2 regions of the Micromonospora sp. NPDC049900 genome follow, and region 2 is predicted to be linked to the other one. Evidence: riboswitches for the same ligand, from Rfam matches in the RefSeq annotation. Region 2 holds a riboswitch; the other holds the start of a gene.
The links. A riboswitch is a leader RNA that binds a small molecule or an ion and turns the genes downstream of it on or off. The one in region 2 is predicted to bind thiamine pyrophosphate.
Positions count from the first base shown of each region.

Region 1: it holds a riboswitch for thiamine pyrophosphate, as region 2 does, so the genes downstream of both, ACIBMZ_RS02390 (thiamine phosphate synthase) here and ACIBMZ_RS27590 (ECF transporter S component) in region 2, are expected to answer to the same signal.

Region 1 covers NZ_JBITKM010000001.1:500,857-508,301, forward strand. The annotation lists gene ACIBMZ_RS02385 (ThuA domain-containing protein) at 1-5,665, opposite strand, end outside; TPP riboswitch at 6,054-6,162, shown strand; gene ACIBMZ_RS02390 (thiamine phosphate synthase) at 6,157-6,783, shown strand; gene thiO (glycine oxidase ThiO) at 6,777-7,445, shown strand, end outside.
Region 2 covers NZ_JBITKM010000020.1:10,542-17,986, forward strand. The annotation lists gene ACIBMZ_RS27570 (sugar isomerase domain-containing protein) at 1-712, opposite strand, end outside; gene ACIBMZ_RS27575 (alpha/beta fold hydrolase) at 846-1,676, opposite strand; gene ACIBMZ_RS27580 (TIGR03943 family putative permease subunit) at 1,687-2,466, opposite strand; gene ACIBMZ_RS27585 (permease) at 2,463-3,533, opposite strand; TPP riboswitch at 3,733-3,838, shown strand; gene ACIBMZ_RS27590 (ECF transporter S component) at 3,907-4,497, shown strand; gene ACIBMZ_RS27595 (ABC transporter ATP-binding protein) at 4,569-6,032, shown strand; gene ACIBMZ_RS27600 (energy-coupling factor transporter transmembrane component T family protein) at 6,029-6,829, shown strand; gene gndA (NADP-dependent phosphogluconate dehydrogenase) at 7,192-7,445, shown strand, end outside.

The DNA.
Region 1 (7,445 bases), on a different contig from region 2:
CGATCATGGCGTCGGTGTCCCGGACCAGCGTGTCCCGGATCTCCGCCTCGCCGACGAGCGAGGCGTCGGCGGCCAGCCCCCGGAACGCGGTGAGCTGGTTGATCGCCCGCTGGTCGTTACCGGCGGCCTCCGCCGTACGGGCGTTGGAGAGCCGGTTCGACAACTGGGTGTGCGCCCGAGCGGAGAGCCGACCCGTCGCCTTGAACCGGTCCAGCAGGTTCTGCATGTCCCGGAACGACGTGGTGACGAAGAACCGGACCGTCGTGGTGGTGGCGTTACCCGCCTTGTCGGTCGCGGTCACGGTCAGCTCGTGCAGCCCCAGCGGCAGCTCGTACATCGCCTGGAGGGTGCCGCTGACGTACGGGCGGTCGTCGAGGCGGCCGACCACGGTGGCGATCCCCGAGGTGGGGTCCACCGCCTGCCAGGACACCCGTACGTCCTGACTGTCGCCGTAGAGCTGGCCGTCGGCGATGCCGGAGACCAGCAGCGTCGGCTTGGTGCCGTCGATGCGCACCACCGCCGACTTGAGCGTCTCGGCGTTGCCCACGTTGTCGGTGGCCCGGTAGAGCAGCTCGTGGGCCCCGTCGCCGCTGATCTCGACCGGCTCGGTGTACGGCGTCCAGTCACCGCCGTCCAGCGACCACTCCAGCGACTTCACCCCGGAACCGGCGTCGGTCGAGGTGAGCACCACCGGCACGGTGCCGTCGTGCCAGCCCTCGTCGTTCGCCGGAGCGAACGCCGCGGTGCTGACCGGCGCGGTGGTGTCGATCCGGACGTCGACCGTCCTGGTCTCCTCCACGTTGCCGGCCTCGTCGACCGAGCGGAACCGCAGCTCGTGCTCGCCGTCCCCGGACACCGCCACCGGCGCGGTGTAGGTGGTCCAGGTGTCGGCGTCGTCGAGCTGGTACTCGGTCCGGGCCACCCCGCTGCCGCCCTCGTCGGTGGCGGCCAGCGTGACCGTCGTCGGGCCGGTGTACCAGCCCTGAACCGGCGTACCGGCGACCTCGGCGGTGGTCACCGGCGCGGTGTCGTCGACCGTGCCGGTGCTCAGCCGGAAGTAGTCGAACGACACCTGCTTCGAGGCGGTCTGGTTGCCGCCGAGGGCGAACAGGCCCACCTTCGGGGTCGGCCCGACCGCCGCGTTGGTCAGCTCGGTCAGCGTCGTCCAGGTGTTGCCGTCCGCCGAGTACGACGCGGTGAAGGTGTCACCGGTGCGGGCCAGCCGCAGGTGCCACACCGACTCGGTCAGGCCCTCCGCGCCGGGCTGCGGGTCCTGGATCACCCCGTCGATCTCGCTGCGCAACTCGATCCGTCGCGACACCGGCGAGCCGGCCTGGTTGTCGACGACGAAGTCGAACTTGACGTAGTTGTCGTCGTCGCCGTACACGATCAACCCGCCCTGCTGGTACTGCTCGTCCAGCAGTCTGCCGTCGACCTTCGTCTCCAGCGTCCAGTCGCCGTCCGGCGCGTTCTGCAGGATGAAGTTCGTCGGCCCGGTGTTGTCGGTGCCGTAGATGTCACCGTTGGGTACGTCGATGCGCAACGCCCCGTCGGCCACCAGGTAGGCGGTGGCGTCCTCCCGGAGGATCGCGTTCCACCGGCACTTGTCCAGCGCGGTCCCGCTGAACTCGTCGGACGGGTCGACCGGTCCGGCCGGCTCGTCCGGCGTCACCTGGAACCAGTCGAACGCGGCGTCCACCACCGGCGCGGTCGTGCCGCCGTTGAGGGCGAACAGACCGATCCGGGGGTTCTCGATGCCCTCCAGCGCCGCCGCCCGACCGACCGGGGTGAAGGTCAGCCCGTCGGACGAGAGCGACGCCGTCAGGCTGGTGCCGTCGCTGCTGATCCGCAGGTGGACGGTGTCACCGGCCGGTGCCGCCGTGCTGTCGGCACCCTCGTTGCGAGGCGTACCCGCGGTCTCCCGGATGAACTCCACCCGCCGGCTGCCGTTGTAGAGCAGGTCCACCTTGGCGTAGTTGTCGTCGTCGCCGTAGACCAGCAGACCGGCCTGCTGGTAGTCGGCCGTCACCGGCAGGGTCACCTTGGTGGTGGCCGACCAGGCACCCGAGGGAGCCGGCTGGAGCACCAGGTTGGTGGCGTCGTTGCGGCTGCCGTACAGGTCACCGGCCGAGGTGGGCAGGCGCAGCGCGCCGTCGGAGACGGACAGGAGTTGGTTCTCCCGCACCACGCTGGTCCAGCGCTCCCGGTCCAGGGTGGTGCCGCCGAAGTCGTCCGAGCGCGTGCCGACGCAGGAGGTGTTCGGCGCGTCGACCCGGACCGGCACGGTGGCGTACGAGAACGCGCCCCGGCTGTCGGTCACCGTCAGGGTGGCGGTGAAGTTGCCGGGCCGCTCGTACGTGTGCTCGGCCTGGAGCGTGTCGGCGGTGCCACCGTCACCGAAGTCCCACTCGTACGTCAGCGGGGTGTCGCCCTCGGGGTCGACGGCCGTTCCGCCGAACGCGATGGTGACCGGCGCGGTGCCGGTGGCCGGCGTGGCGGTGGCGGTGACCGTCGGCGGGGCGTTGTCGGTGACGCCCTTGCCGACGAAGTCCGCCCAGTTGACGTTGAACAGCGAGCCGGAGCCGCCGCTCGGGTGCCGGGCCACGAAGAACAGCGATCCGCTCGCCGGTCCGGTGACCTCCGCGGTGACGTCGGTGTACGTCTGCCAGTCACCGGTGCCCGGCACGGTGGCCGTGGCGACCACCGGTCCGTCGACCGCGCCGGCCCGGACCTCGATCACCCCGCCGTCCACGCCGGATGAGGCACGGAACCGGATCTCGGAGATCTCGGTCAGGTCGGCCGGGTCCACCGACCACCAGTCGCCGTCCTCGATGAAGCTGATGTTCTCGCCACCGCCCGCGCTGTCGCCGGTGGTCTCCCGCTGCACGCCGGGCTCACCGCCGCCGGTGCCGTCCGCGGTACGGCCGGTGTCGCTGAAGTACTCGGCCTGCTTGCGCTTCGGCTGGAGGATCTCGATGACCCGCCCGGTCAGCGGGCTGGCGCCGCCGGAGCCGCCCTTGTCGGTGTAGGTCGCCTCCAGCACGGTGAAGACGTCCGCCTCGGCGCCGTGACCGGCGGCGAGCTGGGTCTGCACCGTGCCGCTGCACCCGGTGTGCTGCTCCAGCGGGTGCGCGTGCTCGTCGTGGCCGAGCAGCACCTGGAGCTGGACGTCGGCGCAGTCGATCTCGCCGTCCTCCGGGTCGGTCACCTTGATCGAGTACCTGACCTGGTCGCCCCAGTTGAAGAAGCCACCGTTCGGCGGGAACTCGATCTCCACCGTCGGCGCGGTGTTGCCCACGGTCACCGGGACGTTCGCCACCGCCGTACGGCCGTTGGGGTTGGTCACGGTGAGCTGGGCGGTGTAGTTGCCGGCCTCGGCGTACGTGTGGGTGGGGTTCGCCTCGGTGGAGGTGCCGCCGTCGCCGAACGCCCAGGAGTACGTCAGCACGCCGCCGTCCGGGTCACGTGACCCGGCGCTGGAGAACTCGACGGTCAGCGGCGCCGGGCCGGAGGTCGGCTCGGCGGAGGCCACCGCGATCGGCGCCCGGTCACCGGCGATGTAGTCGATCCGGTAGACGCCGGAGTTGTCGTTGTTGCCGCCGAAGCCGCTGCCCCACTCGATCAGGTACATCGCGCCGTCGGGGCCGAACTCGAAGTCCATCGGACGGATGAAGGTCATCCCGGTGAGCAACTGGTTGATGTCGACCAGTTCCCGCCCGTCCGCGCTGACCTGCATCGTGTACATCTTGGACTGGTTCCACTCGCCGAGCAGTGCCTTGCCGTCGTAGTACGCCGGCCACTTGCGGTCCGAGTCGAGGTCGGCGTCGTACCGGTAGACCGGGCCGCCCATCGGAGCACCGCCGCCACCGATCTCCGGGAACCGGGGGTCACCGCTGTAGCCGTAGTCGACGGTGGCCGGGATGGCCGGCGGCAGGTTGGTCAGACCGGTGTTGTTGGGCGAGTTGTTCACCACGGCGGCGCAGTCGAACTTCGGCCCGCTCGGGCCGGACGGGAACTGGTAGTCGTTGTACGCCTGGTTCCCGCCGTGGCAGTACGGCCAGCCGTAGTTGCCGGCCTCGGCCACGATGTTCCACTCGACCAGGCCGGCCGGGCCACGGTTCGGGTTGGCCGAGGCGGCGTCCGGACCGTAGTCGGCGACGTAGAGCGTGTCGGTGGCCGGGTCGATGCCGATCCGGAACGGGTTCCGGAAGCCCATGCCGTAGATTTCCGGGCGGGTCTTCTCGGTGCCCGGCGGGAACAGGTTGCCCTCCGGGATGGTGTACGTCCCGTCGTCCTCCGGGTGGATCCGCAGGACCTTGCCGCGCAGGTCGTTGGTGTTGCCGGAGGTGCGCTGCGCGTCGTAGTCGGCACGGCCCGGACGCTCGTCGATCGGGGTGTACGCGTCCGACTGGAACGGGTTGGTGTTGTCGCCGGTGGCCAGGTAGAGGTTGCCGGCCGAGTCGAACGTCATGGTGCCGCCCGCGTGGCAGCAGGTGTTGCGCTGGGTGTCGACCTGGAGGACGACCTTCTCGGTGGCCGCGTCGATCGCGTCACCGCTCACCGTGAACCGGGACAGCACGTTACGTGCCACCCCGTCGTTCGGGGCGTAGTAGAGGTACACCCAGTTGTTGGTGGCGAAGTCCGGGTCGAGGCGGATGCCGATCAACCCGTCCTCGTTGCCGGTGAAGACGTCGAGGTCGATGGCGGTGACCGTGTTGCCGGTGTCCGGCTTGACGATCTGCACCCGGCCGTCGCGCTCGATGTAGAAGACCCGGCCGTCCGGGGCTATGTCCAGTTCCATCGGGTTGCTGGTGTTGCTGTCCAGCGTCACCTTCTCGAAGCTGGCGGTCAGCGAGGCGCCGCAGTCGGCGTCCTGCACCCCGGCCGCGGTCCGGATGCCACCGAGCAGGTGGGTGAGGAACTGCGGCTCCGCGTACGACTCGTTGGTGTGGCCGCCGCCGGTGTACCAGGACCGGCCGCCGTCGTAGTCCTGGCACCAGGCGATCGGGTGGTCGTGGCCCATCGCACCGGCACCGGGGGAGTAGCTGGTCTCGTCCAGCGTGGCCAGCACGTGCACCTTGCCGCGCGGGTTTGTCCGGTAGTTGTACCACTCGTCGAACCGGGACCAGCGGTCCGGCAGGTCCGCCGTGGACGGGTGCGCCGGATCCTCCACCTTGATCGTGGCCTGCTGGTTGGCCGGGTGGCTGTTGAAGTACGCGCCGACCAGGCCGCCGTACCACTCCCAGTCGTACTCGGTGTCGGAGGCGGCGTGGACGCCCGCGTACCCGCCACCGGCCCGGATGTAGCGCTCGAACGCCGCCTGCTGGTCGGCGTTGAGCACGTCACCGGTGGTGGAGAGCCAGATCACCGCCTGGTATTCGGCGAGGTTCTGGTCGGTGAAAGCGGTGCTGTCCTCGGTGGCGTCGACGGTGAACCCGTGTTCCGCGCCGAGCTGCTGGATGGCGGCGATACCGGCCGGGATCGAGCCGTGCCGGAAGCCGGCGGTCTTGGAGAAGACCAGCACCGAGAACGGGTCGGCCTCGGCCTGCGGGGCCGGCGCCTGGGCGACGGGGACGGTCCGGGACGGGGCGGCCTGGGCGGCGGGTGCGCCGGCGAGCGTGGTCGCGGCCAGGCCGAGGGTGAGAAGGGTGGCGGTCAAGGGCACGCGCTTACGGCGTGTTCGGAACACTCCGGTCTCCTTTGTCCTTGCCGGACAGGGGTCGCGGGGGCCGGCTCGCCGAAGACCGTCCCTGATGGAGCCGCAGCCGGGGGGCCGTGCCAGGGCTTTCCGTTGCGGCATTATGTCGAATCGCTGAACAAATTAATTCCGGTGAATCGGTTCATGGCAAGGTCTCGATGGATAACGTTTCGGCATCGGTGGGCTGTAATTACCGTCTATGTGTACGAAGCGCGCATTCCGCTGGAAGTAAGGAGGGGTCCCCTGCTAACGCCTGCGGTATAGGAAGGGCCCCCTCCTCACGCCAGCGGCGGAGCCGGCGTCGTGGCGGGACGCACCTTGGCAGGTCAGCGGATCTGTCGTACGGTGGCCACGCAAGTGACCCACGGGAGCCCGGTCGACCGGGCTGAGAGGGGGGCTGTGAGCCCCCGACCGTCGAACCTGATCCGGGTAATGCCGGCGCAGGGAGGAGTGTTGCCGTGCCGTCCCTGGGACGACTGCATCTGATCACCGACACCCGGCCCGGGCGGGATCCGCTCGCCGTGCTCCGGGCCGTGCTCCCGGTGGCCCGTACCGAACTGCTGGTGCAGGTCCGGGTGGAGGACTCCGCCACCGACCGCGAGGCGTACGACCTGACCCGACGGGTGCTCGCCCTCTGCGCGCCGTACGCGGTGGGCTGCCTGGTCAACGACCGGCTGCACGTGGCGTTGGCGGCCGGCGCGGTCGGCGGCCACGTCGGCGCGGACGACCTGCCGGTCACGGCGGCGCGGCGGGTGCTCGGCCCGGCCGCCGTGCTGGGCGCCACCGCCCGCGAACCGGGCTCGGCCCGCGAGGCGGTCGATGCCGGCGCGAGCTACCTGGGCGTCGGTCCGTGCCACGCCACCACCACCAAGGACGGGCTGCCGCCGGCGATCGGCGTCTCCGGGGTACGGGCGGTGGCCGAGGCGGTCACCGTGCCGGTGATCGCCATCGGCGGGGTGACGGCGGCGGACGTGCCCGCGTTGCGGGCCGCCGGGGCGTACGGGGTGGCGGTGGTCGGTGCGCTCTCCGGCGCCGCCGATCCCGCGCGCGTCGCGGCAGAGCTGATCGGGGCGCTGTCGTGTTAGCAGGGGACCCTTCCTATACCGCAGGCGTTAGCAGGGGGCCCTTCCTTTCATCCGATGTCGCTGTCGTCGGTGGGGGCCCGATCGGGCTCGCGATCGCCTGGCGCTGCGCGGCGCGCGGGTTGCGGGTGGTCGTGCACGATCCCGCGCCGGGCTCGGGTGCCTCGCACGTCGCCGCCGGGATGCTCGCGCCGGTGGCCGAGGCGTACTTCGGCGAGCACGAGCTGACCGCCCTGCTCACCGAGTCGGCTGCCCGCTGGCCGGCGTTCGCCGCCGAGCTGACCGAGGCGAGCGGCGCCGACATCGGCTACCGCACCGAGGGCACGCTGATGGTCGGGCTGACCGCCGACGACCTCGCCGAGGCGCGTCGACTCTGGGCGTACCAACAGGGCCTGGGGTTGCCGGTGACGCCGCTGCGTCCCTCGCAGCTTCGCGACCGGGAGCCGGCGCTCGCGCCCCGGGTCCGGGGCGGCGCGCTCGCCGCCACCGATCACCAGGTCGATCCGCGTCGGCTGGTGCCGGCGCTGCGGCTCGCCGCCGAGCGGGCCGGTGCGACGGTGGTCCGGGAGCCGGTGCGGAGGCCGGCCGACGTCCGCGCTCGGGTGACCGTGGTCGCCGCCGGCTGCGGCTCGGCCGCGCTCACCGGGCTACCGGTCCGCCCGGTG
Region 2 (7,445 bases):
CCAGGGCATCGTTGTGCGCGTCGCCCCCGGCGATGTTGGCCGACAGGTAGACCGGCGGCTGCTCGTCGGCGGCCACCAGCCGGGCCACCACCTCGACCACGATCTGCTGCGCCAGCAACGCCGCCGTGATCGAGGAGACCGCCCCCACCGCGCCGCCGGACGGCAGCGGCAGGGTCGCGTCGCCGTACGGGGCACCGTTGTCCAGCACCACGTCGGCGAAGTCGGCGAGCTTGCGTCCGGACGGGTGCCGGGACTCCATCCGGGCCGAGTGCTGCGCCGAGGTGATCGCCACCAGCGGGTGGCCCCGCGCCACGACCAGCGAGGCGAACTCCACCATCGCCCCGTTCACGCCCGAGTTCGAGGCGAGCACGAAGACGTCACGCGGGCCGATCGGGGCGAGGTCGTAGAGCCGGTGCGCGACCGACGGGTCCCGTTCCAGCTTCGGGCCCAGCGCGTCGGCCGGCTCTCCACCGTGCAGCACCAGGTCCCGCAGGGCGATCCGGTTGGTCGGCACCAGCCCGCCGGCCCGGCCGGCGATCTCCATCGCCAGTGCCTCCGAGTGACCGGTGCCGAAGGCGTGCACCACCCCGTCGGCGCGGATCGCCTCGGCGATCAGGTCGGCCGCCCGGGCCACCTGCTCCCGCTGGCTGCCCGCCACCCGGGTCATCGTCGCGGTCACCTCGGCCAGGTAGCCCTCGGCACTCAGCGTCATGCTCTCTCCCGCCTCCCTCGGATCGCCGCCGCCCGACGACCCCACCCAGCTTCCCGCACGGCCCGGCCGTCCTGCCGGTCGGTCCGGACGGTCCGAGGCCGACGCGGCGCTCCCGCTACGACACCGGCAGAAGTCAGGCGGTCGGGCGGGCGCGGGACCGGATCGCCTCGGCCAGCGGCGTCGGTGCCTCGTCCGGGATCCAGTGGCTGACGCCGGACAGCTCGACGAGGCGGTAGTCGCCGCTCACGTGTGCGGCGCAGGCCTGCGCGGCGGTCCGTCCGATGGCGGCATCGCGGTCGCTCCAGACGAAGGTGGTCGGCACCGACACCGGGCCGACCGCCGCCAGCTCGGCGCGGGACATCGCGCGATACCAGTTCAGCGCCGCGGTGAGCGCGCCCGGCTCGCGCAGCGGATCGGCGTACGCGGCCACCCGGGCGTCGTCGCCGACGTCGCGCAACAGCCGCCGCAACCCGAGCGCGTCGAGGGCGAGCAGCGTCTTCTCGGCCACGCCCGCCTGCCGGAACAGCAGCATGTACGCCGAGCGCGCCTTCTGCTGCGGGTCGTTGGCCAGCGCGTGCGCCATGGCGGCCGGGTGCGGCACGGAGACCGCGGTCAGCGTACGCACCCGGTCGGGGTGGCCGGCGGCGAGCGCCCAGGCGACGATGGCGCCCCAGTCGTGGCCGACCACGTGCGCCTGCCGCACGCCGAGCGCGTCGAGCACCGCCACCGCGTCGGCGACCAGCTCCCCCAGCCGGTACGCCGCCACCTCGCTCGGCCGTGCCTGCGGCGAGTAGCCCCGCTGGTCCAGCGCGTACGTGCGCAGGCCCGCGCCGTGCAGGACGGGCGTCACCGCGTCCCACTCGCCGGAGTTCTGCGGGAAGCCGTGCAGCAGCAGCACCGGCTCGCCCGACTCGGGGCCACCGGGGTGGATCTCGAACCGCAGTCCTCGGGCGTCGACGTGCATGCCCGGAACGCTACTCGTACTGGCGCTTGGGCACCGGCACCTGTCGCCACGACTCGATCTCCAGGTACGGGATCTCGGCGTCGTTGACCGGGTCCCGGCCGATCCGGTCGCTGTAGCGGCCGACCACCTCGACCCAACTGTCGTTGGGCAGCCCGATCGGCACGTCACCGGTGAGCCCGAGTTTGATCGGCCGCCCGTCGGCGGCGCAGCAGGAGAGCACCATCCGGGCCAGGATCGGCTCGCCACCGGCGCCGGTGGCGAGGAAGCCGGTGAGGACCACCCGCCGGTCGCCGATCGACGCGCCCCGGTCGAACAGCGCCCGGGAGGCGTAGTCGAGCACGCTGACCTGCACCGGATCGCCCTCCGGCAGCGGCGGGTAGTCGGACTCGCGGGGGGCGTTCAGCGCGGTGCCGGCCTGCCCCGCCGCGTACGACCCCAGCGCCGGTGGGGCCACCAGCAGCAGCCCGAGCACGGGCAGGATGAGCAGCCAGCCGACCCGGGGTTCGTGGTGGCCGTGGCCGTCGTGCTCGTCGTGGTCGGCCGGCTCCGGCGCGGCATCGCCTGCCGGACCGGTGGACCCGCCGCCGGTCGGGGCCATCGCCCGGGGCACGGAGGGCCGCAGTTCGTACCAGAGCGTCATCACCGCGGCGACCACCAGCAGCAGACCGGCGGCGATCAGGAACGGGCGCAGGCCCTCCTTGACGTAGCGCAGGTAGAGGTCGGTGACGCTGGCCCGGATCACCGCCCCACCCAGCAGCAGCAGGATCACCGCCTGTGCCTGTCGGTTCACAGCAGCACCATCCCGACTCCGGTGGCCACCAGCAGGGCGACCGCGAACGTGGCCGGGGCGAACCGGAAGGCGAACCGCCGGCCGAAGACACCGGCCTGCATCGAGATCAGCTTGAGGTCGACCATCGGCCCCACCACCAGGAAGACCAGTCGGGACGTGAGGGAGAACTGCGACAGCGAGGCCGCGACGAAGGCGTCCGCCTCGGAGCAGAGCGAGAGCAGGACGGCGAGCAGCGCCAGCGCCAGGATCGACAGCCAGGCGTTGTCCGCCAGGGTCTGGAGCCAGCGCTCCGGCACCAGCACGTTGATGCTGGCGGCGGCCATCGCGCCGAGCACCAGGAAGCCACCGGCGTGGGTGACGTCGTGCCGGACGGCGGCCCAGAAGGCCCGGCTCCGCCGGGGGTCGTCCAACTCCGGGCGGCGCGGCATCCTGATCCACTCGGTCCGACCGAGCCGCAGCCAGAGCCAACCCATGATCATTGCCACGACCAGGCTGGCGACCCCCCGGGCGAGGACCATCTCGGGGTTGTCGGGGAAGGCTACGGCGGTGGCGACCAGCACGATCGGGTTGACCGCCGGTGCGGCCAGCAGGAACGCCAGCGCCGCCGCCGGGGTGACGCCCCGACGGATCAGCGAGCCCGCGATCGGCACCGATCCGCACTCGCAGCCCGGCAGCACCACGCCGGCCGCGCTGGCCGCCGGCACCGCCAGCGCCGGGTGCCGGGGCAGCGCCTTGGCCCAGAACGACCGGGGTACGAAGACCGCGATCACGGCGGAGAGCAGGATGCCGAAGACCAGGAACGGCACCGCCTGCACCATGATCGAGACGAACACGGTGGTCCACGTCTGGATCCGGGGATCGTCCAACGCCCCGGCCAACGGATCACGGAAGATGATCAGCAGGACCAGCAGGCCCGCGAGGATCTCCACCGAGCCGATCCGGTCACCGAGCCAGCGCCGGGGCGGCTCGCCACCGCCCGGTCGGGCCGGACGCTCCTCGGTGGCCACGCCCGTCGGACGGCCCTCCGGATCACCGGCCGGCGCGGCATGGTCCGTGTCTGTGCTCACCCTGTCGCCTCTCGGCCAAGTGGATCGGCGGCCTGAGATTACCGTCCGGAGCCGATGACGTCGATGGATGTCACGAAACCGGGCGGGTTCCCGCGCGCGCCGACCACCGCCGGAACGCCCGTCGTCGGTACCCGGCATGACCTGCGTAGATCACATTGTCCGTCGATCTTCGAAGGTGTTAGCGTCGGCGGGACAACACCACCTCCGACAGGGGAGCGCACAGCGCTGAGAGTGCGGGTCCGCCCGCAGACCCTCCGTACCTGATCTGGGTAATGCCAGCGCAGGGAGTTCGGTCCACCTCCAGCCCGCCACGCCCGGCCACGCCGGACGCGGCGTGCGTCTTGCCTGGTTCGACACTGGACTGGGAGCACTCATGAGCCAACCGACCACCACTCGATGGCGCACCGTGGACATCGTCGTGGCCGCGGTGATCGCCGTCGGCTTCGGTGTCATCTTCTGGGCCTGGGGCCTGCTCTGGCGGGCGGTCGACCCGGCCTTCGCCTTCTTCCCGGCCAGCCAGGCCGTCATGTACGGCGTCTGGTTGGTCCCGGCGGTGCTCGGCGGACTGGTGATCCGCAAGCCGGGTGCCGCACTGTTCTGCGAGGCGGTCGCCGCCACCGTCTCCGCGCTGCTGGGTGCCGAGTGGGGCGGCATCACCATCGTCCAGGGCCTGCTCCAGGGACTCGGTGCGGAACTGGCCTTCGCCGCCTTCCGGTACCGCTCGTTCCGGCTGCCGACGGCACTGCTCGCCGGTGCGCTGACCGGCCTCGGTGCCGCCCTGTTCGACTTCTTCGCCTGGAACGCCGCCTACGAACTGGGCACCTACCGCATCCCGTACGCGCTGCTCACCGTGCTCAGTGCCACCGTGGTCGCCGGTGCCGGTGGCTACGCGCTGACCAGGGCGCTCGCCGGCACCGGTGTCCTGGACCGCTTCCCCGCCGGACGCGAACGGAACCTGGTCTGACCTCGCCCGGTGGAGCCGGTCCGACCGGCTCCACCGGGCCGAGGGTCGGGATCGGACAGCGGGGGTGACAGATGGGTGAGGTGCGGCTGCGCGGCTTCGGCTGGCGCCACGCCGGGCGGCGCGCCTGGGCGATCCGCGACGTGGACCTACGGGTACGGCGCGGCGAGCGGGTGCTGCTGCTCGGGCCCTCCGGCGCCGGCAAGAGCACCCTGCTCGCCGCGTTGGCCGGACTGCTGCCGGAGGACTCCGGTGAGCGGGAGGGCACCATCGAGATCGACGGTCGGGCACCGGCCGAGACCCGCGAACGGGTCGGCATCGTCTTCCAGGATCCGCAGTCCCAGCTCGTCATGGCCCGCAGCGGCGACGACGTCGCGTTCGGGCTGGAGAACCGGGGCGTACCCGCCGGGCAGATCTGGCCCCGGGTGGACGAGGCGCTGCGGCGGGTCGGCTTCCCGTACCCCCGGGACCGTCCCACCGCGGCGCTCTCCGGCGGTGAACAGCAGCGGCTCGCCCTGGCCGGAGTGCTCGCGCTCCGCCCCGACCTGCTGCTGCTCGACGAGCCCACCGCCAACCTCGACCCGGCCGGAGCCGACCTGGTCCGCACCGCCGTCTCCCGCGCGCTCGACGGCGACACCACTCTGATCCTGGTCGAACACCGGGTGGCCGACGCCCTGCCGCTGGTCGACCGGGTGGTGGTGCTCGACCCCGGTGGCGGCGTCCGCGTCGACGGCCCACCGGAGGCCGTCTTCGCCGCCCACGGCGACGCCCTCGCCGCCGACGGCGTCTGGGTACCCGGCCACCGGATCCCGCCCCGCCGGGCCACCACCGGGCCCGGCGAGGTGTTGCTCACCGCCGACCGGCTCGGCCGTCCACCCCGACTGGCCCCCACCGACCTGGCGGTACGCGCCGGTACCGCCCTCGCCGTGCTCGGCCCCAACGGTGCCGGCAAGTCCACCCTCGCGGTGCTGCTCGGCGGGCTGCTCAAGCCGGGCACCGGGCGCCTGATGGCCGGCGTCGAGCTGGCCGGGGCCGACGCCCGTACGCCACCGCACCGGTGGCGGGCACCCGCACTGGCCCGCCGGATCGGCTCGGTGTTCCAGGACCCGGAGCACCAGTTCGTCACCGGTACGGTCTTCGACGAGCTGGCGCTCGGCCCCCGGCGTACCGGTGCCGCCGAGACGGAGGTGCGCCGACGCGTCGACGAGCTGCTGCACCGGCTGCGGTTGGACCGGCTGGCCGGCGCGAACCCGTACACCCTCTCCGGCGGCGAGGCGCGGCGGCTGAGCGTGGCGACCGCCCTGGCCACCGCGCCCCGGCTGGTGATCTGCGACGAGCCCACCTTCGGCCAGGACCGGCGCACCTGGCGGGAGCTGGTCGACCTGTTCGCCGAGCTACGCGACGACGGCCACGCCCTGGTCACGGTCACCCACGACACCGAGTTCGTCGCCGCGCTCGCCGACCGGACGCTGACGCTGACGCCCGCACCGCCGCCCGGTGCCCCGCCGTCGACCTCTTCTGCGGCGGGGTACCGATGATCGACCTCGAACCGGTCGCCCGGCCGGACGCGCCGCTGGCCCGGCGGAATCCGGTGGCCAAGCTGGCGGCGGCGCTGCTGTTCGCGTTTCCGCTGCTGGCGACGCTGGACCCGGTCGCACCGGCGATCGCGATCACGATCGAGCTGGCGGTCCTACCGCTGTTCGGGGTGCGCTACCGGGTGCTGTTCCGTCGGGTGTGGCCGTTGCTGGTCGCCGCCGTGGGCGTCCTGGTCACGCTGGTGCTCTTCGCCGCGGACCGCTCCGGCCGGGTACTGCTCGACGCCGGACCGGTCGTGGTCACCTCGACGGTGCTGCTCACCGCGCTCGGCCTGGTGCTGCGCCTGTTCGCGGTGGCCCTGCCCGGCGTGATCGTCTTCGCCACCACCGATCCGACCGACCTGGCCGACGCCCTTGTGCAGAACGCCCGCGCACCGGCCCGGTTCGCGATCGGCGCGCTGGCGGCGTTCCGGCTGCTGCCGCTGCTCGGGCAGGAGTGGCAGATGATCGTGATGGCCCGCCGGGCACGTGGCGTGGAGGCGGGCCGCAACCCGGTGGCGAAGCTACGGCTCTTCGTGTCCACCGCGTTCACGCTGCTGGTCGGGGCGATCCGCCGAGGCACCCGGCTGGCGGTCGCGATGGACGCGCGCGGCTTCGACGCCGGAGTGCCGCGTACCGTCGCCCGCCGGCAGCACTTCGGTGCGGCCGACTGGCTGCTGGTCGTCGTCGCGACGGCGCTGGCCGTCACCGCCTTGGGCGTCAGCGTCGCACTCGGCACCTTCCGCCCGCTGATCGGCTGAGCCGCGACGGGGATGGGTGGATCTGTCGTCGTTGGGACGACAGATCCACCCACCCCGTACGGCGACCCGGTCGCTCACCTCCGCCGGAAGGCGTACTGCCGGACCGCTCCGGCACGCTGCCCGCGGCCGGAACTGAAACCGTTGCCTCGGCGCGGCGGACCGGCTCGATGAAGCGGGTGTCAGTAGCGCATGTCCCGGACGCTATCCGGCCGGTACGAGGAACGCATCCGAATTGTCGACGCCCCCGGTGGCGTGCGCTATGCGACCACCTGATGACCAGCGGTGGGGGGACGGAGCGGTACCGGGTCCGGCCGCGATACCGTCGCAGCACTACAGGTAGACGGCGGAAGGTGGCGACGAGGATGGCGGATCGGGCTACGGCGCAGATCGGTGTGACCGGGCTGGCGGTGATGGGCCGCAACCTGGCCCGGAACCTGGCTCGCAACGGGTTCACCGTGGCGTTGCACAACCGCTCGCCGGAGCGGACCCGGTCGCTGGTGGCGGAGCACGGCGACGAGGGCACGTTCGTCCCGACGGAGTCCCTGGCGGACTTCGTGGCCGCGCTGGAGCGTCCCCGCGCGGTGATCATCATGGTCAAGGCGGGCGGTCCCACCGA